DNA from 3 places in the Mesorhizobium sp. M0500 genome. Region 2 is predicted to be linked to each of the others. Evidence: predicted binding sites of a transcription regulator. Region 2 holds the regulator's gene; each other region holds the start of a gene.
The links. Region 2 encodes LexA, which represses DNA repair genes until DNA is damaged. Its sites were predicted from a motif close to TGTTCNNNNTGTGTTCNG; they were not measured.

Region 1: NKI70_RS20385 (single-stranded DNA-binding protein) is a predicted target of LexA. The motif match lies at 6,086-6,103, and genes of this name have one in related genera.
Region 3: NKI70_RS04875 (helicase-related protein) is a predicted target of LexA. The motif match lies at 4,054-4,071, and genes of this name have one in related genera.

The regions. Positions count from the first base shown of each region.
Region 1 is NZ_JAMYRB010000011.1:103,084-110,525, forward strand. Features, by position in the region: gene NKI70_RS20350 (DUF302 domain-containing protein) at 1-44, opposite strand, end outside; gene uvrA (excinuclease ABC subunit UvrA) at 44-2,965, opposite strand; gene NKI70_RS20360 (hypothetical protein) at 3,662-4,060, opposite strand; gene NKI70_RS20365 (ATP-dependent Clp protease proteolytic subunit) at 4,057-4,662, opposite strand; gene NKI70_RS20370 (SRPBCC family protein) at 4,689-5,183, opposite strand; gene NKI70_RS20375 (ArsR/SmtB family transcription factor) at 5,210-5,524, opposite strand; gene NKI70_RS20380 (cupin domain-containing protein) at 5,607-5,996, opposite strand; gene NKI70_RS20385 (single-stranded DNA-binding protein) at 6,205-6,717, shown strand; gene NKI70_RS20390 (OsmC family protein) at 6,841-7,266, shown strand; gene NKI70_RS20395 (MarC family protein) at 7,275-7,442, opposite strand, start outside.
Region 2 is NZ_JAMYRB010000009.1:12,025-19,466, reverse strand. Features, by position in the region: partial or broken gene kynU (kynureninase) at 1-1,112, opposite strand, end outside; gene lexA (transcriptional repressor LexA) at 1,555-2,289, shown strand; gene NKI70_RS17935 (ComEC/Rec2 family competence protein) at 2,283-4,748, opposite strand; gene gltX (glutamate--tRNA ligase) at 4,845-6,266, shown strand; gene gltA (citrate synthase) at 6,446-7,442, shown strand, end outside.
Region 3 is NZ_JAMYRB010000002.1:216,055-223,496, reverse strand. Features, by position in the region: gene NKI70_RS04880 (RNA-binding S4 domain-containing protein) at 80-466, opposite strand; gene NKI70_RS04875 (helicase-related protein) at 479-3,886, opposite strand; gene phbB (acetoacetyl-CoA reductase) at 4,618-5,343, opposite strand; gene NKI70_RS04865 (acetyl-CoA C-acetyltransferase) at 5,438-6,625, opposite strand; gene phaR (polyhydroxyalkanoate synthesis repressor PhaR) at 6,904-7,442, shown strand, end outside.

The DNA of each region.
Region 1 (7,442 bases), on a different contig from region 2:
ACGCCGAAGCGGCTTTGGAGCGTGATGAGACCGTTCTTTACCATCACTCCGCCGCTTCGCGCTTGCCTCCGGGGCGCCGCTCCAGCAATTCCCTCAGGAACTGCCCGGTATAGCTGCGTTTTTCGCGAACGATCTCCTCAGGCGTGCCGGACGCTACCAGCTCGCCGCCGCCGTCACCACCTTCGGGGCCGAGATCGAGCACCCAGTCAGCGGTCTTGATCACCTCTAGATTGTGCTCGATGACGATGACCGTGTTGCCCTGGTCGACCAACTCGTGCAGCACTTCAAGCAGCTTGGCGACGTCGTGGAAATGCAGGCCGGTGGTTGGCTCATCGAGAATGTAGAGCGTCTTGCCGGTCGCCTTGCGCGACAGTTCCTTGGCAAGCTTGATGCGCTGCGCCTCGCCGCCCGATAAAGTCGTTGCCTGCTGGCCAACATGGATGTAGCCGAGGCCGACCCGTTTCAGCGTCTCCAGCTTGTCGCGCACACCGGGCACGGCGGCGAAGAAATCGACGCCTTCCTCGACCGTCATGTCGAGAACGTCGGCGATTGATTTGCCCTTGAACAGGACGTCGAGCGTCTCGCGGTTGTAGCGCTTGCCGTGGCAGACGTCGCAGGTGACGTAGACGTCGGGCAGGAAGTGCATCTCGATTTTGATGACGCCGTCGCCCTGGCAGGCCTCGCAGCGGCCGCCCTTGACGTTGAACGAGAAGCGGCCCGGCTGGTAGCCGCGCGCCTTGGCCTCCGGCAGGCCGGCGAACCAGTCGCGGATCGGCGTGAAGGCGCCGGTATAGGTGGCAGGGTTGGAGCGCGGGGTGCGCCCGATCGGCGACTGGTCGATATCGATGACCTTGTCGAGGAATTCCAGCCCCTCGATTCGGTCATGCTCGGCCGGATGCTCGCGCGAGCCCATGATGCGGCGCGACGCCGCCTTGAACAGGGTCTCGATCAGGAAGGTCGACTTGCCGCCGCCGGATACGCCGGTGACGGCGGTAAAGGTGCCGAGCGGGATTTCGGCGGTGACGTTCTTCAGGTTGTTGCCGCGCGCGCCGACGACCTTCAGCCGGCGGTTCTTCTTGGCCTCGCGCCGAACCGCCGGCGTCGCCACTTCGAGCTCGCCCGACAGATACTTGCCGGTGATCGAGGCGGGGGTCGCCATGATCTGCTGCGGCGTGCCCTGCGCGATGATGTGGCCGCCATGGATGCCGGCCGCCGGGCCGATATCGACGACGTAGTCGGCATGCAGGATGGCGTCCTCGTCATGCTCGACGACGATGACCGTGTTGCCGATGTCGCGCAGATGCTTCAGCGTGTCGAGCAGGCGGGCATTGTCGCGCTGGTGCAGGCCGATCGACGGCTCGTCGAGCACATAGAGCACGCCGGTCAGGCCGGAGCCGATCTGCGAAGCCAGCCGGATGCGCTGGCTCTCGCCGCCCGACAACGTGCCGGAGTTGCGCGACAGCGTCAGATAGTCGAGACCGACATCGTTGAGGAAGCGCAGCCGCTCGCGGATTTCCTTGAGCACGCGCACCGCGATCTCATTCTGCTTGTCGTTGAGCGATGCAGGCAGGTCGGTGAACCACTGGTCGGCCTTGCGGATCGACAGCTCGGTGACCTCGCCAATGTGCTTGCCGGCGATTTTGACCGCGAGCGCCTCGGGCTTCAGCCGATAGCCGCGGCAGGCCGGGCAGGGCGTGGCCGACATGAAGCGCTCGATCTCCTCGCGCATCCAGGCGGATTCCGTTTCCTTCCAGCGGCGCTCGAGGTTGGGGATGACGCCCTCGAAGGTTTTCGTCGTCTTGTAGGAGCGCAGGCCGTCATCGTAATGGAAGGTGATTTCGCGCTCGCCGGTGCCGTGCAGGACGGCTTGCTTTGCCTCCTCGCTCAAATCCTTGAACTTGTCGCCGAGCTTGAAGCCATAGGCAACGCCCAGCGCTTCCAGCGTCTGCGCATAGTAGGGCGAACTCGACTTCGCCCAAGGGCTGACGGCGCCGGCCCGCAGCGAGACATTCTCGTCGGGCACGACCAGGCTGGCATCAATGGCGCGTTGGCTGCCGAGCCCGTCGCAGGTCGGGCAGGCGCCGAACGGATTGTTGAAGGAGAATAGCCTGGGCTCGATCTCGGGAATGGTGAAGCCGGATACCGGGCAGGCGAACTTTTCCGAGAACAGCATGCGTTCATGCGTCTCGTTCTTCGATTTGTTGACCGAATCCTCGCCGGTCTGGCTGGCGTCGAGCGGCTTGTCGGCAAATTCCGCCACCGCCAGCCCGTCGGCCAGCTTCAGCGCGGTCTCGATGGAATCGGCGAGCCGCGTCGCCAGATCGCCGCGCACGACGATGCGGTCGACGACGACGTCGATGTCGTGCTTGTACTTCTTGTCCAGCGCCGGCACGTCGGCGATCTCATAGAAGACGCCATCGACCTTGACGCGCTGAAAACCCTTCTTCTGCAGCTCCAGCAGCTCCTTGCGGTACTCGCCTTTGCGGCCGCGCACCATCGGCGCCAGGATGAACAGCCGGGTGCCTTCCACGACTGCAAGCACCCGGTCGACCATCTGCGAGACCGTCTGGCTCTCGATCGGCAGGCCGGTGGCCGGCGAATAGGGTACACCGACGCGGGCGAACAAAAGCCGCATATAATCGTAGATCTCGGTGACGGTGCCGACCGTCGAACGTGGGTTCTTCGAGGTGGTCTTCTGCTCGATGGAGATGGCTGGCGACAGGCCGTCGATCTGGTCGACGTCCGGCTTCTGCATCATTTCGAGGAATTGCCGTGCATAGGCCGAAAGGCTCTCGACATAGCGGCGCTGGCCCTCGGCGTAGATGGTGTCGAAGGCAAGCGACGACTTGCCCGACCCCGACAGGCCGGTCATGACGATCAGGCTGTCACGCGGCAGGTCGAGATCGACATTCTTCAGATTGTGTTCGCGTGCCCCGCGAATGGAGAGATATTTATGGTCGGCCATCGCCGGTCGCCGCCTCAGAATCTGGAATTCGTGGGATGGGCGGGTTTTCCCGACCACCCCCTATGTAGGCAATTTCGCCGCCTTTTCGAGAGACGCCACAACTCTCGACCAAAGCGTTTAACCGCCTTTCGCGCGAACGGGCAAGCGGAAAGAACAAAGGCCGAACACGCTCCTGACAAAAGCTGCCCGTGGGGCCGGCTTCCCAAAACGTCTCGCGATCACATTTTTCGGTAATCGGCTATTCAAGGTTGACGTCCCTGCACCGTGGGGGCAGACTCCAGACGTCAACGAAGCCGGCCGTCTTTCGATGGCCTCGCGGCCTGGGGCTAGCCTGCGAGACGCCGCGGGTTATGCGATGAGCGCTTCGACGACGACAGTCGCAACCAACAGAAGGAGAGCAGAGGCATGACTCCACCGGATTGTTCGTTGAGGCTCCACGTGTCGCTGGAGCCGCGGCAGGTATAAGTGGCCAGGGTCAGGCGTTTTCGCTGCCCGCCAAACGGACCTGCTGATCCCCATAAAATCAGAGACTGCTAGTCGGATCGTCGGCTGAATGCCGCGAAGCATCCGAAATAAAATGCCGGCAGTACACTCCCGGCAATTTGGATTTCAGATCCAAGAAGCCCCGTCAGTTGCAAACGCAATGGCGGGGCTGTTCGTTTGAAGCGCAATATTTGTGGTTCACACCAGGCGAGCTTAGCGGCTGGAGGGCCTGATCCCGCCGGTAGCGACATCGATGGTGATGCTACCGGAAATCCGAACGTCGGTATCGCCAATCTTGAAGGTGCCGTTGCCGCTGCCTGGAGCCATATCGTCAGGCTCAGGCCGCGGCGCTGGCTCGGCGATGCGATAATCGCTGGTCACACCGGGCAGGGCGCCCTTTTGCGAAGACATCGAATTATCTTGGGCAAGTGCCATACCCACCAGCATGTTCGTGCCGGCTACGGTAGCGATAGCAAGGCATAACAGGCTGGACGAGCGGCTGGCGGTCATCGCCGGACTATAGTGCCGCGATAGCGGCAAGACCAGACCGATGTCGCTGAAATTGCGGGCGCTCAATCGCGTCAGTTCCGTCCGCCGGCCCAGCTCGTTCATGCGGCCTGCTTGCGAGTGTCGAAAACATGGTCGACGAGGCCCCAATCCTTGGCCTCCTGCGCGGTCATGAAAAAGTCGCGGTCGAGCGTGCGTTCCACTTCTTCGTAGGTGCGGCCGCAATGGCGGGCGTAAAGATCGGTCATGCGCCGCTTGGTGCGAAGGATGCCCTCGGCATGGCGCTGGATATCGGAGGCTTGGCCCTGGAAACCGCCGAGAGGCTGATGCAGCACGATGCTGGTGTTGGGTAGCGCGATCCGCCGCCCCGGTGTGCCGGCCATCAAAAGGAACGAGGCCATCGAGGCGGCGAAGCCCATACAAACCGTGGAGACCGGGCAGCTGATATACTGCATCGTATCGTAGATCGCGAAACCGCTGGTCACCACGCCACCCGGCGAGTTGATGTAGAGCGAGACCTCCTTGTCGGGATTGTCGGATTCCAACGACAGAAGCTGGGCGCAGACCAGCGCCGAGGTGCCGTCGTCGATCGCCCCGTTGATGAAGACGATGCGCTCGCGCAGCAGCCGCGAAAAAATGTCGAAGGCGCGTTCGCCGCGGCTCGACTGCTCGATCACCATTGGCACCAGATTGGCAAGGCCGCTCATCGGTTCTCTCCGTTGACTGTTGTCGTTCAGGCCGCGCGCAGGAAGAGGCGCGGCGTGTTTGCGGCGATCTGCTTGTGTCTGGGAGTGCGCGCTTCAAACGAAAGCCGGCAACCGGCGCCTGCCATCGCGATCTCCGGCACTGCTGCCCGAGCAAAACCATCATGGACGATGCGCAGATGCGTGCCGCCGGAAACGGTGCGGTCGAGCGTAAAGGTGACGATGCTGTCCACTGGGCTGTCGTTCATTGCGCTGTCCAGGGGGCTGCCGGGCGGCACCTGCGTATCGCCGGGCGCCGGCCGCTCCCGCCAGGAATAGCGCAGCAGCCGTCCGGGATCCGCGTCGAGGATTTCGCACTCGATCGGCGCATTCGGCGCTTTAAAGGCAAAGCGGTTGCCGATTTCGGGCTTGATGTCGTTCGGCATCATCCAGGCCGCGAGCAGGTCCGGCACCGTCAGCGCCCGCCACACCTTTTCCGGCGGTTCGGGCAGCTCGCACTCGAACTCGATCTTGTCTGCGGCCATTTCGGCGCGTTCTGTGCCTCGGCTGGTCATTGGTCCATGTCCTTCAAAACCGTCTTGAGTCTTTCGATGCGCTCTGGCCAGAACGCACGGTAGCGTTCGATCCAGCCGAGCAGTGGCGCAAGCCCCTTCGGATCGACGCGGTAATAGGCATTGCGACCGGCCCGGCGCTCGACCACGAGGCCGGCGCCGCGCAGCACTGCGAGATGTTGCGATACCGCCGGCTGCGATACCGGTATGCCAGTGCGCAGTTCCGACACCGTCATCTCGCCGTCGGCGAGCCGCTCATAGACGGCGCGACGCGTTGGATCCGCTAGTGCCCGAAAAATGTCTGCTTCGATCATGCCGAAGGCATAAGTCAATACTTATCGGTTTGGCAAGCCGTGTTTTTTAAGACAGGCGGTGTTTTTTAAGACAGGCGAGGTTTTACAAACTCGCTGGAGGCCAGCGTCTCACCATGTCGGGGGATCCGTTGAACGTCGCCTCGAAAACTGGTGACGCGAGCACAGCATGAATATGAAGCAATTCGGAGCCGACGTTTCGGAAGCCATGTTGCCTGTGCGCGGCAACAACAAGCGACTGTCCGGCAGTCAAGACGAGATGCTCTTCGTCGATCCACATCTCGGCCCTGCCAGCGATGACGGTAAGCACTTCCTCGACCGGGTGCCAATGTGTCGGGGCGCCAACCGCGGGTTCGACCCATTGTTCGAATATGCAAAGTTGAGTTGCGCCGTTGCAGGCCGAGACATGCATGCGGGTCTTTACTCCCGTCCGCCATTCTTCTTGCGGCTGATCGTCGTGCGCAACCATCTTCATGCGTTCGCCTCGATCCCATGGTCTGTGGAAATTCGACGCCAAGACACTACTTCTTACTGACAACTATTGACAGTGCAGGGCCTCTCCTATAGAACGAAAAGAGAACAAAAACCTTGTGGGAAAAGGCAGCGACGACAGGCAGGGATTGTCCATAGCCTGTAAGGTGCGGCGACAAAAATTCGGTTTCGGATGAGCGCGGAGAAGTATCATGGCGGGTAGCGTCAACAAGGTCATTCTGGTGGGCAACCTCGGGGCGGACCCTGAAATCCGCCGCTTGAATTCGGGTGACCCGGTCGTCAACATCCGCATCGCGACGTCGGAAAGCTGGCGCGACAAGACATCCGGAGAGCGCAAGGAAAAGACCGAGTGGCACAATGTCGTGATCTTCAACGACCAGATCGCCAAGGTGGCCGAGCAGTATCTGAAGAAGGGCATGAAGGTCTATGTCGAGGGCCAGCTGCAGACGCGCAAATGGCAGGACCAGACCGGCAATGACCGCTATACGACCGAAGTCGTGTTGCAGAAATTCCGCGGCGAGCTGCAGATGCTCGATGCGCGGGGCGAGGGCGGCGGCCAGGTCGGCAACTATGCCGGTGGTGGTGCGAGCCGCGGTTCCGATTTCGGCCAGTCCGGCCCGGGCGAAAGTTTCAATCGCGGTGGCGCCAACAAGGGCGGCGGCGGTGGTTCGTCGCGCGAGCTGGACGACGAAATCCCGTTCTGATTTCTCGGGGCGGACTGCCCTTGCGACGAAAAGCGCCGGCACCTTGGCCACGAAATGGCGTCCCGAAAATCTGTCTTGGATTTTCGGGACGTTGTGCGTTTGAGCGGTGAAAGGACGTATCAGGTGAAGGCAAGGGTCAAATGGGTCGAGGAGCGCACTTTCGTTGGCGAGTCCGCCAGTGGGCACAAGCTGGTGCTAGGCACTGCGTTCGGGCCGGAGGGCAAGACGCCGGGGCCGAGCCCAATGGAACTGGTGCTGATCGGCACTGGCGGCTGCTCGGCCTATGACGTGGTCCATATCCTCGAAAAGGGGCGCGAGGCGGTCGAAGATTGCGTGGTCGAACTCGATGCCGACCGTGCAGAAGCCGATCCCAGGGTGTTCACCCGCATTCACATGCATTTTGTCGTCAAGGGCCGGGCGCTATCACACGACAAGGTGAAGCGGGCGATCGGGCTTTCGATCGACAAATACTGCTCGGCCTCGGCAATGATGGCCAAGACTGCCGAGATTACCCACGACTTCGAAGTCATTGAAACGACAGCGAAGTAGGGTTGTCCCTACGTCGCCATCAGCGCCTTGATGCCGTCGGCGACGAACTGTACGGCGAGCGCCGCCAGGATGACGCCGAGCAGCCTTGTCAGGATCGAACGGCCGGTTTGGCCGAGGATACGGTCGATGCGCTCTGACAGCACGAACACCAGGTAGGTGATGACGAAGCAGATGGC
Region 2 (7,442 bases):
ATGGCGCGCGAAAATCGCCGATCACGCCACGTTCGATCAGCGCGCGCATGACCTGGTAGCCATGCTCATGCATGAATGAAATCTGGCTGCCGCGTTTTTCCCCATCGCGCGTGCTTTCGAGCGTGAGCCCGTAAGTGCCGCACTTTGCCTCGACAAGCTCGATGAACAGATCCGCCAGCGCGATGCTCTTCTTGCGCACCGCCGTCATGTCGACATCGTTCCAGATGTCGAGCGCGCCCTTCAGCGTGCGCATCGACAGGACCGGCTGGGTGCCGCACAGAAACCGGCGGATGCCGGTGCCGGCCGCATAGCCTGGCTCGAAGGCGAAGGGCCGTGCATGGCCCCACCAGCCGGTGAGCGGCTGCTGGATGTCGGAAAGATGCCGCTCAGCCGCATAGATGAAGGCAGGCGCGCCCGGGCCGCCATTCAGATATTTGTAGGTGCAGCCAACGGCAAAATCGGCGTTTGCCTTGTCGAGCTCGACTGGCATCGCGCCGGCGGTGTGGCAGAGATCCCAGACGATCATCGCCCCGGCTTCCTGAGCCCTGCGCGTCAGCGTCGGCATGTCGCGCAGTTCGCCCGACTTGTAGTTGACGTGGTTGACCAGCACCACGGCGGTGCGTTCGTCGATCAGCTCTTCGATGGTCGGCGCGTCGACCCCCGAGAGGCGCAGCAGCGTATCTTTTCGCGTCGAAACCACACCCTCGGCCATGTAGAGGTCCGTCGGAAAACTATCGCCCTCGGCGACGATGACCTGCCGCTCCGGTCGCATGGCCATGGCGGCGTGCAGCAGCTTGTAGATGTTGACTGATGTCGTGTCGCAGACCACCGTCTGGCCGGCCGCGGCACCGATCAGGCGCCCGAGCTGGTCGCCAAGTTCAAGCGGCATGTTGAACCAGCCGGCCGTGTTCCATGCGCGGATGAGATCATGCGACCATTCTTCGGGTCGCGGCCTTGTGCAGTTCATCGAAAGCGGCACGTGAAGCAGCTCCTAGCGAATTGCCGTCAAGATAGATCACTCCTTGCGGCAACACAAAGCGGTCGCGCATCGCGCGCAGCGGATCCGCGGCATCCATCGCTTTTATGGCCACGAGATCGGGAATTCCTGTCATGATTTGTCTGCTCCCCCAAGATCCAACGCAACGCAGGACACGCATCGACTGTTCTTCCATTACCTGGTTATGCGCAGCAAGGCTCCACCGGCGAGAAGCAGCCTGACCAGGCGGTGGAAACTTAACCGCGAGGTTGGCGTTTTGAGTTCGTTTCGTTCACGGTGCATTGACCAAACCGCACAGTCGATAGGGGTTCACTTCCGTGCCCTTTGCCGACCGACGGCCGATGCCAGTGCCGCCTTCTAGGAGGCCAGAAGGGCGCAAACGAAAGCAGAATCAAGGCGATGAGGCTCGCGGCGGTGAAAATGCGGTACGCCGGTAGGGGACGTCGTTTGTTTCCCGAGCCTTAACGCATTCATTAAACTTTAAACAGTTGCGGAACACAACTGGAACAGATAGTGTTTGTTCTGGGTTTGTTTTTCTGATTCTGTTGGGGGTCGCTATGCTGACACGCAAACAACACGAACTGCTTATGTTCATCCACGAAAGGTTGAAGGAAAGCGGTATCCCGCCTTCATTCGACGAGATGAAGGAAGCGCTCGACCTGGCTTCCAAATCCGGAATCCACCGGCTGATTACGGCGCTGGAGGAGCGCGGCTTCATTCGCCGTTTGCCCAATCGGGCCCGTGCGCTGGAGGTGCTGCGCCTGCCTGACTCGATCGCCCCCGGCCTCAATGCGGCACGCAAGTTCTCGCCGAGTGTCATCCAGGGCAGTCTTGGGCAAGGCGGTTCTCGGCAAGGCAAGCCGTCATCGTCGCGCGTGCCCGCAGCCGGAAATGACGACGATGTCGTCGCCGCCGTTTCGATCCCGGTGATGGGCCGCATCGCCGCTGGTGTGCCGATCGATGCCATCCAGCACCAGACGCATTCGATTTCGGTTCCGCCGGATATGATCATGGGCGGCGAGCACTATGCGCTCGAGGTCAAAGGCGATTCGATGATCGAGGCCGGCATTTTCGACGGCGACACGGTGATCATCCGCAATGCCGATACGGCGAGCCCCGGTGAGATCGTGGTGGCACTGGTCGACGAGGAGGAAGCGACGCTGAAGCGGTTCCGCCGCAAGGGCGCCTCGATCGCCCTGGAAGCCGCCAATCCGGCCTACGAGACGCGCATCTTCGGACCAGACAGGGTCAAGGTGCAGGGCAAGCTCGTCGGACTGATCCGCCGCTACTGAGCTCCGCCCTTGGCGCCGGCTTTGGGGTTGTCGGCCCTGCGGTATGGCGGCAGGCCCCGTGCCGCGCGTGAAAATTTCCGCTGCACGTGCCAGGGCCGGTATGATTTTTCGACGGCAAAGCGGATCTCGGCGCGCGTTGCCGCTTGTGGATCGAAATAGACGGCGGCACTTCCCGCGCGCGCCAGTTGCCGTTTGGTGACGACGAGGACCAGCCGGTCGTAGTAGCAGGGGTTATGGGCGGTGGCGTCGTCGATGACGATCAAGCTGGCAAAGGCGCAGGCTGGCCGCGCAATATCGCGGTCCTTGGCTTGCGCGATGATCGCGCCGGATGGATGCCTGGCAAGGCAGAGGCCGTCCGTGCAAATGAACGGCATGCCCGGCGGTAGGTCGGCCGGATCGGCAATGTCGAATTGCGGGTCGTTCTTTCCAGGTGTTTCCGGCGCGACGATAGCCTCTGATGTGAGCGCGCGTTTCCAGTTGTCGATGGTGAACTCATTCGGGCGTGCCCGGTTGACCGCGAGTTCACCGCTGCCGATCGGCAGCGCGACCAGCCGTGCGTCCTCCGAGACCAATACGTCGGGTATGCGTGTCTGCGTTGTCGTCAGCAAGCCGGCGAGCGCAAAAGGAAGTGCCGCCAGCCGCAACCAGGTCGTCGCCATGCTGGCAATGACGAGGGCGATCGTCACCAGAAGGACGGATCTCAGCGAAATCAGCCCGACCGCATCGATCGGCGAGCGCTCCGAGATCCACCCGGACAGGGCGATCATCGCCGTCAGCCCCTTGCCCATGACATAGAGGAAAGGGCCATCCGCACCGAACGGCATCGCCAGCGCGCTGAGAACGGCGAAGGGCATGACGACCAGTGAGACGATGGGCATGATGGCCAGATTGGCGAACAGGCTGAGCGGCGCCACGCGCTGGAAATGCCATATGGCGAAAAGCGCCGTGGCGCTCCCTGCAATGATCGAGGTCATGGCCAGACCGCACATGCCCAGCAGGACCTTTCGAGTGGCAAAGCGTAGCGGCGACCGCCGCGGCGGCGGCGTGGTGGCCCTGCCGGCGCGGTAATCGGACCAGCCTGCATAGGCGCCGACAAGGGCCGCCGTCGCGGCGAAGGACATCTGGAAACTCGGACCGACCACCTCGTGCGGCGACACCAGGATGACCGCGATGGCCGAGATCGCCAGGTTGCGCATGGTGAGCGCGGCCCGGTCGAACAGCACGGCGATAAGCATCACCGCCAGCATGATGAAGCTGCGTTCGGCTGCCACGACAATGCCCGAAAAGACGAGGTAGGCCGCAATCGAAAAAAGCGCGGCGGCCGCGGCATATTTCTTGACCGGCCGTCGCGATGAGAAATCGGGAAACAGCGCAAAGGCACCCCGCAGCAGCGCCATGATGGTGCCGGCGACCAACGCCATATGCAGCCCCGAGATGGAGATGATGTGGTAGATGCCGGTGCGCCGCATCGCTTCGTTGATCTCCTCGGGAATGCCGGCGCGCACGCCGACGATCAGCGCAGCAGCAATCTCGCCCTCGGCACCGCCGATGCGGCTGCGGATATGGTCGGCGATGGATTCGCGCGCGTCTTCGATCGCGGAAGAAAGCTGCGCGGCAAGCGGCATGCTGCCCGACGACACGACTTTCGGATTGCCGAGAAAAAAGCCGCTGCCGCCGATACCGGCGAAATAGCTGTCGAAGGAGAAATCATAGCTGTCGGGCCGCACCGGGCCGGTCGGCGGCAGCAGCCGCACATAGCCGGTGATCTCGGAACCGGCGGTCAGCTCAGCCGGTATCTTCATCGCCGAAACGCGGACCCGTTCCGGCATGTAGCGCAGTGTCGGCCTGGCGGTTGAGATCACATCGATTGTCAGCCTGATGCGGCCGCTCGCCATGGGCTCGTACGATACGACGCGACCCGTCAGCCGCGTCGAGATTTCGGAACCGAGCATATGCGTTCCGACACGCCATGTCTCGAACTTGGCGGCAAGTACGCCAAGCGCGCAGAGCAGTGCCACCATGAAGCACAGGCGCGTCCTGGGCCATGACCGCGAGACGACGGCACAAAGGGCCGCGAGGAGCGCGATTGCGATCGGCTGTGGAAAGGCCGGCTCCACCGACAGCCCGAAATATACGACCACCCCGCATGCGAGGAACACCGGCACCAGCAGGAAGGCGATGCCGCGGTCGAGTTCCAGACCGGCTGCCGTGGTTACGCTGTTGCGGATACGGGACGGTGACGGGAGGCGGAAACGCCTGGGCAGGCGTACGATGGGCTCGCCCGCGGGCACGAGAACCGTTGCTGGGTCGCTGGCCGGCAGCGACGGAGCATCGAAGCGCGGAGCGGGTAGCAATGCCGGTGCCGGCAGGACAGGCGGGGGAGCGGCAAACAGCAAGCGTTCGCTGACGCCGCTGCCAACGTCCTCGCCCTCGCCCGCACCACGGCCTCGCACAGCCATCGGGTCTGCCCCTTGCGCCCTCGACCTCCTATGCTACATGAACGCGCAACGCGCGAAAGTCCGCAAACCCACTTCCTTCGCCCGCCTGAGAGTTCCATGCCCGATAAGGTCGTCACCCGTTTTGCCCCCTCGCCCACCGGCTATCTGCACATTGGCGGCGCGCGCACGGCGCTGTTCAACTGGCTGTATGCCAAGCACACAGGCGGCACGATGCTGCTGCGCATCGAGGACACCGACCGCGAGCGCTCCACCGATGCGGCGACGGCAGCCATTCTCGACGGACTTTCCTGGCTCGGACTCACCTGGGACGGCGCACCTGTCTCGCAGTTCGAGCGCGCGCCGCGCCATCGCGAGGTGGCCGAGGAGCTGGTGCGCTCGGGCAAGGCCTATTACTGCTACGCGACGCCGGCGGAGCTGGAGGCGATGCGCGAGGCAGCGCGAGCCAAGGGGCTGCCGCCCCGCTATGATGGGCGCTGGCGCGACCGCGACCCGTCGGAGGCGCCGCCCGGCGCCAAGGGGGCGATCCGCATCAAGGCGCCGACAGACGGCGAGACGGTGGTGCATGACCGCGTCCAGGGCGACGTGCGCTTTCCCAACAAGGATCTCGACGATTTCATTATTCTGCGCTCGGACGGCAATCCCACCTACATGCATGCCGTCGTCGTCGACGATCACGACATGGGCATCACCCACATCATCCGCGGCGACGATCATTTGACCAACGCCGCACGCCAGACCGTAATCTATCAGGCCATGGGCTGGGAGGTGCCGTCGATGTCGCATATCCCGCTGATCCACGGTGCCGACGGCGCCAAGCTGTCGAAGCGGCACGGTGCGCTTGGCGTCGAAGCCTATCGGGCCATGGGCTACCTGCCGGAGGCGCTGCTCAACTATCTGGCGAGGCTTGGCTGGAGCCACGGCGACGATGAGATCATGTCGATCGCCGACATGATTACATGGTTCGACATTGGCGACGTCAACAAGGGCGCCGCCCGTTTCGACTTCGCCAAGCTCGAGGCACTTAACGGCGTGCATATGCGCCGGATGAACGACGCGGCGCTGCTCGACATCTTCATCGCCACTCTGCCCTATCTTGAAGGCGGCCCAGCAATCGCCGCGCGCCTCGACGACAGACGCAGGGCGCAACTGCTTGCCGCTTTGCCGGGCCTGAAGGAGCGCGCCAAGACGCTGGTCGAACTTGCTGAAGGGGCTGCATTCCTTTTCGTCGAGCGGCCGGCGCCGGTCGACGAGAAGGCGGCGGCGCTGCTCAGCGGTGAGGCGCGCGCGATCCTGCGGGGCGCTCATGCGGCACTAGCCACGGTTTCGGAGTGGTCTGCCGCCTCAGCCGAAGCCGCGATCCGCGACTATGCGCAGGCCGCCGGCCATAAACTCGGCGCCGTGGCCCAACCTTTGCGCGCCGCGCTCACCGGCAAAAGTACCTCGCCAGGTGTCTTCGATGTGCTGGCCGTGCTTGGCCGCGAGGAAAGCCTGGCGCGGATCGCTGATCAAATCGATTAGCAAACTGGCCCAAGAAGATTGGCATTGAAAGGTGTGTTTCGCAGTGCAACATTGGGTCTTGGCCTAATCTGCCGCGCAGATTCAATTGCGGGCGCAAATGTGCGTATTCCGATGCTTTTGACGTGTTGGGTTCAGATATTTTGCCTTTGCCGGCCTGAGGAAACAAAAAGGAGTTTGCTATGACCGAACCTGCGACAAAAATGGAATTTGGCGGCAAAACCCAGGCATCGACGGCCAAGCTGGAACTCGGCGGCAAAATCCATGAATTCAAGATACGAAGTGGTTCGGTAGGACCTGACGTTATCGACATCGGTTCGCTCTACAACACCGCCGGCGTCTTTACCTACGATCCCGGTTTTACGTCGACTGCGAGCTGCGAATCGGAAATCACCTTCATCGATGGCGATGCCGGCATTCTTTTGCACCGCGGCTACCCGATCGACCAATTGGCCGAGCACGGCGACTTCCTCGAAGTCTGCTATCTCTTGCTCTATGGTGAACTCCCGACCAAGGCGCAGAAGGACGATTTCGACTACCGGGTGACGCGCCACACCATGGTGCATGAGCAGATGTCGCGCTTTTTCACCGGCTTCCGCCGTGATGCGCATCCGATGGCGGTGATGTGCGGCGTGGTCGGCGCGCTGTCGGCCTTCTATCACGATTCCACCGATATCTCGGACCCCTATCAACGCATGGTCGCGTCAATGCGGCTGATCGCCAAGATGCCGACGATCGCGGCGATGGCCTATAAATACCACATCGGCCAGCCATTCATTTACCCGAAGAACGAGCTGAATTTCGCAGCCAATTTCCTGCATATGTGCTTCGCCGTGCCTTGCGAGGAATACAAGATCAATCCGGTGCTGGCGCGCGCGATGGAGCGCATCTTCATCCTGCACGCCGATCACGAACAGAACGCCTCGACTTCGACCGTCCGCCTGGCCGGCTCGTCGGGCGCCAATCCTTTTGCCTGTATCGCTGCCGGCATCGCCTGCCTGTGGGGTCCCGCACATGGCGGCGCCAACGAGGCAGCCCTGAACATGCTGGGCGAGATCGGTCATGTCGATCACATCCCGGAATTCATTGCGCGCGCCAAGGATAAGAACGATCCGTTCCGATTGATGGGATTTGGCCACCGCGTTTACAAGAATTACGATCCGCGCGCCAAGATCATGC
Region 3 (7,442 bases), on a different contig from region 2:
AAGGGCGGCCCCTGCCAGCGGTGCCGCGGTTTCCGGAATGGAATTCCGGAAGGCCGGCAAAGCGGGCGTTCGACCTTGCTCAATCGTCGCCGAGCAGGTGGTCGGTCTGGCGGCGTTCCTTCTTCGTCGGGCGACCGCTGCCGGCCTCGCGCAACGGCGGCACCGCATCCGGAAGCGCCTCGTCCTTGGGCGCGGGGGGCGGCGACATGTCCTCGTAGAGCAGGCGGGCCTCTTCGGCCGGGCCACGCCGTGCGCCGGTGCCAAGGACTTTCCAGACGGAGATCCGCCGCTCCAGCGTGATGGTCAAAACGTCGCCCGGCCGGACCGTATCGGAGGCCTGCGCTGCTTTGTCGCGATTGATGCGGACGCGTCCGGCGACGACCAGCTTGGCTGCCAGCGTGCGCGATTTTACCGCGCGCGAGAAGAACAGCCACTTGTCGATGCGCTGGCGGGCATCAGTGACCATTGGACGAGCAGCCTACTTCTTCAGCTGGTCGCGCAACGCGGCGAGCTTGGCGAAGGGCGAGTCCGGGTCGAAGCGGACCGGGCGTTCCTCACGCGGCTTTGGCTGGAAGGCGGGTTTTGCGCCTTGGGCGCCGCCTTTGCCGTCCTGCCGGCCAGCCTTCCAGTCGGGCCGGTTTTCGCGCCGGTCCGGGCGTTCACCTTGCGGCTTGCCGGCGCGCTGATCTGCCGCCTCGCCTTGCGGCCTGGGCTTGAACTTGCTGCGATCGAAGCGCGGCTTGCCGGCGCCGTCGCGCTGGTCGTGGCGCCCCTGACGGGCGGGCCGGTCGCCCGGCGCCGGTTGTCCGCCGGCATCTGCCGGCGCATCGCTGCGGCTGTCCGGCGCAGCTTGACCATTGCGCGCGCGATTGTCCCGATGATTGTCCCGGGGGCGGTTGTCATGCTGGCGATGACGCGGGCGCTGGTCGAAACGGCCCTGCCGCCACAACAGAACGGGTTTTGGCTCCTCGGCCTCTGGAGCGGGCTCGCCGGCGACGGCTTCCGCCGTCGTCGCAGGTTCGGCCGGCGATGTTTCCATAGTTTCGAAAACCGGCGGTTCTGCCGGTGCCGCAGCCTCAGTTTCCGCCCCAAGTTCCGCCCTTGGCTCGGCCGCTGGTTCCGCAGGCGCTTCAGCAGTCGCCTCCGCGGCGGGCCGGGTCTCTTGCGTGACTTCTGCCGCAGCTTCAGGGGCTGGAGCTTCCGCGACAGGCTCTGCCGTCGCTTCGGTCACAGCTTCGGCCGCCGCCTCCGCAACAGGAGCCGCATCCGACACAGGTTCCGAAGCCTCCGCCGGCGGCTCTGCCGCGGCAGCTGCTTCCGCCATCCTCGCCTGCTCGACTCGCGCAGCCTCTTCCGCCGCCTGCTTTGCAGCGGCAGCTTCACGCGCGGCATTGTCCTGTGCTTCGAGCCGCGCCTTGACCTCGGCCGCCGGTTTGGCATCGGCGCGATAGCCGAGTCCCTTCAGGATTTCTTCCATGTCGTCGGCGGTGGCGCCGAGGATCGACATCATCGGCGGCGTCACCATGAACGACTGACCGTCATAGGCGCCGTCGGGGCGAGGGCCGAGGCCCGGCTTCCAGTTGGTCGCCGGCCGGATCAGGTCGGCCAGCCGTTCGAGAATATCGACGCGTACAGCACGCCGGCCAAGATTGCGGTAGCCGGCAAGCTTGTAGAAGGTCTTGTCGAAGGTCGGATCGATGACCACCGAGGTGCGGCCGGAGGCCAGTGCGTGAACGACATCGCCGAAGCCGGGCTTGTCCTTGCCGTCGTTTCTCAGCGCCCACAGCAGCGTTATCAGCCCGGCCGGCGCCGGCTTGATCAGCGCCGGGACGAAGACATGGTAGGCGCCGAAGCGCACTCCGAGACGGCGAAGCGCCGCGCGGCCTTCCTGGTCGAGCGACTTCATCTCGTCGGCGATGTCGCGACGGTTGATGAGGCCGAGATGCTCGACAAGCTGGAAAGCGATGCCGCGGCCGATGCCGGTGATCTGCTCGGCATTCTTGAGATCGACCAGCGGCTTCAGCAGGGATTCGATCTGGAAGTTGACGAAGCGCTCGGCGCGCGCCGCAACCTTGTCGCGTGCCGGGCCGGTGAGTTGCTCGTCGGCGAGCAGAACGAGACGCGGCTTCAAAGCGTCTTCGCCGGCGACCAGCGTGCCGATCGGCGCGCCGATCCAGCGTAGCGTGCCATCCGAACCCAGGGCGATGTCGCCATTGGCAGAGGCGCCGAAGCGCTCGGCCCGCGCCTCGAACTCGGCGGCAAGCGCCTTCTGCGCCGCCGCCCGTACCGCCTTGGCGTCCTCGCCGCCGGCGCTCTGGTCGGCGGTGAAGCGGAAACCCTGCAGCTCGCCGACATGATGGCCTTCGACGAGGACGGTTCCGGTTGGGCTGATTTCGGCTTCAGGCATCGTGTTTTCTCTAAGGCGCCGCATGAGGACGGAAGTCCTGCGGTCTACAAAACGTTTCGTCAACCGCTCATGCAGCGCATCCGACAATCTGTCTTCGATTTCGCGCGTCTTTTCCTGCCAGTGTGCCCGATCGGCCAGCCAGCCGGGCCGGTTGGAAACGAAGGTCCATGTGCGGATCTGGGCAATCCTGTGCGACAGCGTGTCGATGTCGCCTTCGGTTGTGTCGGCACGGCGCACCTGCTCGGCCATGTAGTTCTCGTCGACATGGCCATGCCTGGCAAGGTCCATGTAGATGGAGGCGATCAAGTCGGCATGCTGGGCCGGCGCGATCTTCCTGTAGTCGGGCAGCGCGCAGGCTTCCCAAAGCAGCGCCACGCGCCTGGCATCGGTGGTGAGTGCCCGGATGTCGTCGTCGCGCGACAGATGCTCGAGCGCCTGCGCGTCTACTGCCGGCAGTGCGCGCGTCAGGCCTTCTACCGGGGCGTTGGTCTCAATCGAGCGCTTCAGCGCATCGAGGCTGGCGAAATTGAAATGCGCGGTACGCCACTGCAGCACTTTCACCGGATCGAAATCATGCGCCTCGATCTTGTTGACCAGTTCATCATCCAGCGGATCGACCTGGCCGGTGACGCCGAAGGTGCCGTCGCGCAGATGCCGGCCGGCGCGGCCGGCAATCTGGCCGAGCTCGGCCGCCGTCAGGTTGCGGTACTGGTAGCCGTCGAATTTGCGATTCTGGGCGAAGGCGACGTGGTCGAGGTCGAGGTTGAGGCCCATGCCGATGGCGTCGGTGGCGACGAGGTAGTCGACGTCGCCCGACTGGAACAGCGCCACCTGGGCGTTGCGGGTGCGCGGGCTGAGTGCGCCGAGCACGACGGCGGCACCGCCCTGCTGGCGGCGGATCAGCTCAGCGATGGCATAGACCTCGTCGGCCGAGAAGGCGACGATCGCCGTGCGCCGCGGCAGGCGGGTCAGCTTCTTCGAGCCGACATAGGCAAGATGCGACAGGCGTGGTCGCGTCACTACCGACACGCCCCGCAGCAGGCGCTGCAGAATGCCGTGCATGGTGGCGGCGCCGAGCAGCAGCGTCTCCTGGCGGCCGCGCAGATGCAGGATGCGATCGGTGAAGATGTGTCCGCGTTCGAGATCGCCGGCGAGCTGGACCTCGTCGATGGCAACGAAGGCGGCGTCGGTCTCGCGCGGCATCGCTTCCACGGTGCAGACCGAGTATTTCGCGCCCGCCGGCTGGATCTTTTCCTCGCCGGTGATGAGCGCCACCTTATGGGCGCCGACCTTCTCGCAGACGCGCGTATAGACCTCGCGGGCAAGCAGCCTGAGCGGCAGGCCGATGACGCCGCTTTCGTGCGCCACCATGCGCTCGATCGCGAGATGGGTCTTGCCGGTATTGGTCGGGCCGAGCACGGCCGTCACGTCTCGACCCGACAGGATCAGCGGTTCAGTGTGTTTCGGATAGATGTTCATCGGCCTGGAAATAAGGCTCTCTGCCTCGCATTGTCGGGAGCGCGCCCATATTGGCCGCGTATGACAGGCGACACATAGGGATTTCGGGCGCGAAGCGAAAGCGGAATATGCCGAGGGCAGGCCGATTGGTTGGTTCGAAGCCAGAAAATCTGTTCCCGATTAACAGTTGGAACGAGTCTGGAACGAATCAGCGACGAATCACTGACTCGCGCTGATTCAGGGTTTGTTCACGGCTACATCTGGGTTTTCTGTCGGCGAGTCTCACCACATGCTGAATCACGGAAACTGGCCCGATTTATGCAAGTGGCATCCAAGCGAGCACTGCGGTTAACCTTTGCCGGTGAATGGTCGTGGCTGGCCAATCTGCTTCGCACAACATTATGAAATTATTGATGTTTCCTAACGCGCTTCAATCATTTCGAGGGTGTTTTCAGCTCTCGCCGTTAACGTTCCGCTCAAAGCCGGAACGAATCGGCGACGAATCAGAGATAGCCGAAGTTTCTTGGTTTGTTCACCGCTGCATGTTGTGTTGTGAACAGCTTTTCCACCGAGAATCCACAGGCTGCCGGGCGGTTTTTGCATAGGCTGCGCAGCGGCCGTTAACCTTTGCGTGCCGGATTGGGGCAGCGTGCCGCATCGAGATCTTGCAACGGGAAGACCGCTATAGAAACGGGCCGTTTTGCAGGCCCGTTCGTCCAAGCGCGTATCTGTCTCAACGTAAAGATAAACGATCAGGCGATGTACTGGCCGCCATTGGCTGATATGGTCGAGCCGGTGATGAAACCGGCATCGTCGGAAGCGAGGAAGACGACGCAGCGCGCGATTTCCTCCGGCTCGCCGAGACGGCCGACCGGGATGTGCGGGATGACGCGCTCGTTGAGGACCTTCTCGTCCATTGCCTTGACCATCTCGGTGGCGATGTAGCCAGGGCAAATGACGTTGACGGTGATGCCGGCGCGCGCGCCTTCCTGGGCCAGTGCCTTGGTGAAGCCGATATCGCCGGCCTTCGAGGCCGAATAATTGACCTGGCCGACCTGGCCTTTCTGGCCGTTGATCGAGGAGATGGTGATGATGCGACCGAACTTGCGGTCGCGCATGCCGCCCCACAACGGATGCGTCATGTTGAAGACGCCGGAAAGGTTGGTGTCGAGGACCTCTTTCCATTGCTCGCGCGTCATCTTGTGGAACATCGCGTCACGAGTGATGCCGGCATTGTTGACCAGCACCGAGACGGGACCGAGATCGGCTTCGATCTGTTTGATGCCGGCGGCGCAGGCCTCGTAGTCGGCGACGGACCATTTATAGACCGGGATGCCGGTCGCGGCCTTGAACTTTGCCGCCGCTTCTTCATTGCCGGCGTAGTTTGCGGCGACCGAATAGCCGGCGCTTTTCAAGGCGACCGATATCGCCGCGCCGATGCCGCGCGACCCGCCTGTGACGATTGCAACCTTTGTCATGCGTTTCCCTCCCAGAGTGAATGGTGAATGGGGAATGGGGAATGATTATTGCGTAAGCCCTCCGATCTTCCATTCACCATTCACAATTTGCCATTCATCCCATTGCTTCCACGCACATGGCAACACCCATGCCGCCGCCGATGCACAGCGTGGCAAGGCCTTTCCTGGCACTTCTGCGGCGCATCTCGTAGACCAGCGTGTTGAAGATGCGGGCGCCCGAGGCGCCGACCGGATGGCCGATGGCGATGGCGCCGCCATTGACGTTGACGATGGCCGGATCCCAGCCCATGTCCTTGTTGACGGCGCAGGCCTGCGCGGCAAAGGCCTCGTTGGCTTCGACCAGATCGAGGTCGCCAACCGACCAGCCGGCCTTGGCCAGCGCCTTGCGCGAGGAGGGGATCGGTCCCGTCCCCATGATCTGCGGGTCGACACCGGCGGTCGCCCAGGAAACGATACGCACCAGCGGTGTGATGCCGCGCCTTGCGGCTTCCGCTTCGGTCATCAGCACCACGGCGGCGGCGCCGTCGTTGATGCCGGAAGCATTGGCAGCAGTCACCGTGCCTTCCTTGTCGAAGGCGGGCTTGAGCTTGGTCATGGCATCGATTGTCGCGCCGTGGCGGATGTATTCATCCTGGTCGACTACGGTGTCGCCCTTCCTGCCCTTGACTGTAAAGGCAACGATCTCGTCCTTGAATTTCCCGGCTTTCTGCGCGGCCTCGGCCTTGTTCTGGGAAGCCAGTGCGAACTGGTCCTGGTCGTCGCGGGTGATCTGGAACTGGCGGGCGACGTTCTCAGCGGTGTTGCCCATATGATAGCCATAGAAGGCATCGGTCAGGCCGTCCTTGATCATGGTGTCGATCAGCTTGAAATCGCCCATCTTGACGCCACCGCGCAGATGTTGCGCATGCGGAGCCATTGACATCGATTCCTGGCCGCCGGCAACGATGATTTTTGCATCGCCCTGGGCGATCTGCTGCATGCCGAGCGCGATGGCGCGCAAGCCGGAGCCGCAGAGCTGGTTCAGGCCCCAGGAGGTCGCCTCCTGCGGCACGCCGGCGGCCATAGCCGCCTGCCGCGCCGGGTTCTGTCCTTGAGCCGCGGTCAGGATCTGGCCGAGGATGACCTCGTCCACCTCCTTGCCGTCGACGCCGGCACGGACCAGCGCTTCCCTGACGGCGACGGCACCCAATTCATGGGCTGGGGTGTTGGCGAAAGCGCCGTTGAAGGAGCCGACGGGCGTGCGTGCTGCACTGGCGACAACGATGGCGTTGGAAGCGGACATGTTCTTCTCCAGGCTTTCGGGGAACGATTTCGGGTGCCGTCGGGGACTTTTCTTGCCCTTTCCACAACCCGAGTCAAACCCGAAATGGGCATGGCGTCCCACTGCCGCAAGCATGCCGCCCGTCGCTGCAACGGCGGCCCATCCGTGCTGCGCAGCATAAAATGTTCCCGCACTGCACAAACTGCTTGGATTCATGACGCTTTTGCGCATATCCTTTAAAAAGGCGCAATCGTTACCGGCGGCTTACTTAAGCTGCCCGGTGTCCGGGGAGGATGCAGATGGCCGCAAAAGACGAACCTATTGTTATCAAGAAATATGCCAATCGCCGTCTCTACAATACGGGCACCAGCACCTATGTGACGCTCGAGGATCTCGCTGAAATGGTCAAAAGAGGCGAGGACTTTACTGTCCAGGACGCCAAGACCGGTGACGACATCACGCATCCGGTACTGACCCAGATCATCTTCGAGCTGGAGAACAAGGACGGGCAGAACATGCTGCCGATCCCGTTCCTGCGTCAGCTCATCGCCTATTATGGCGACCAGATGCAGATGATCGTGCCGAGCTTTCTCGAGCAGTCGATGCTGGCCTTCTCGAAGGAGCAGGAGCGCTTTCGCGAGCAGATGAAAGATGCCCTCGGCAAGTCGCCGATGGACATGATGAAGATCGCTACGCCGATCAAGGTGCTGGAGGAGCAGACGCGGCGCAACATGGAAATGTTCCAGAACGCCATGCGGCTGTTCACGCCGTTCCCGTCCGCGGGCTCGGCGCCGGCAGCAGCGCCGGCCGAACCGGCCAGGAAGGAAACGCCGGAAAA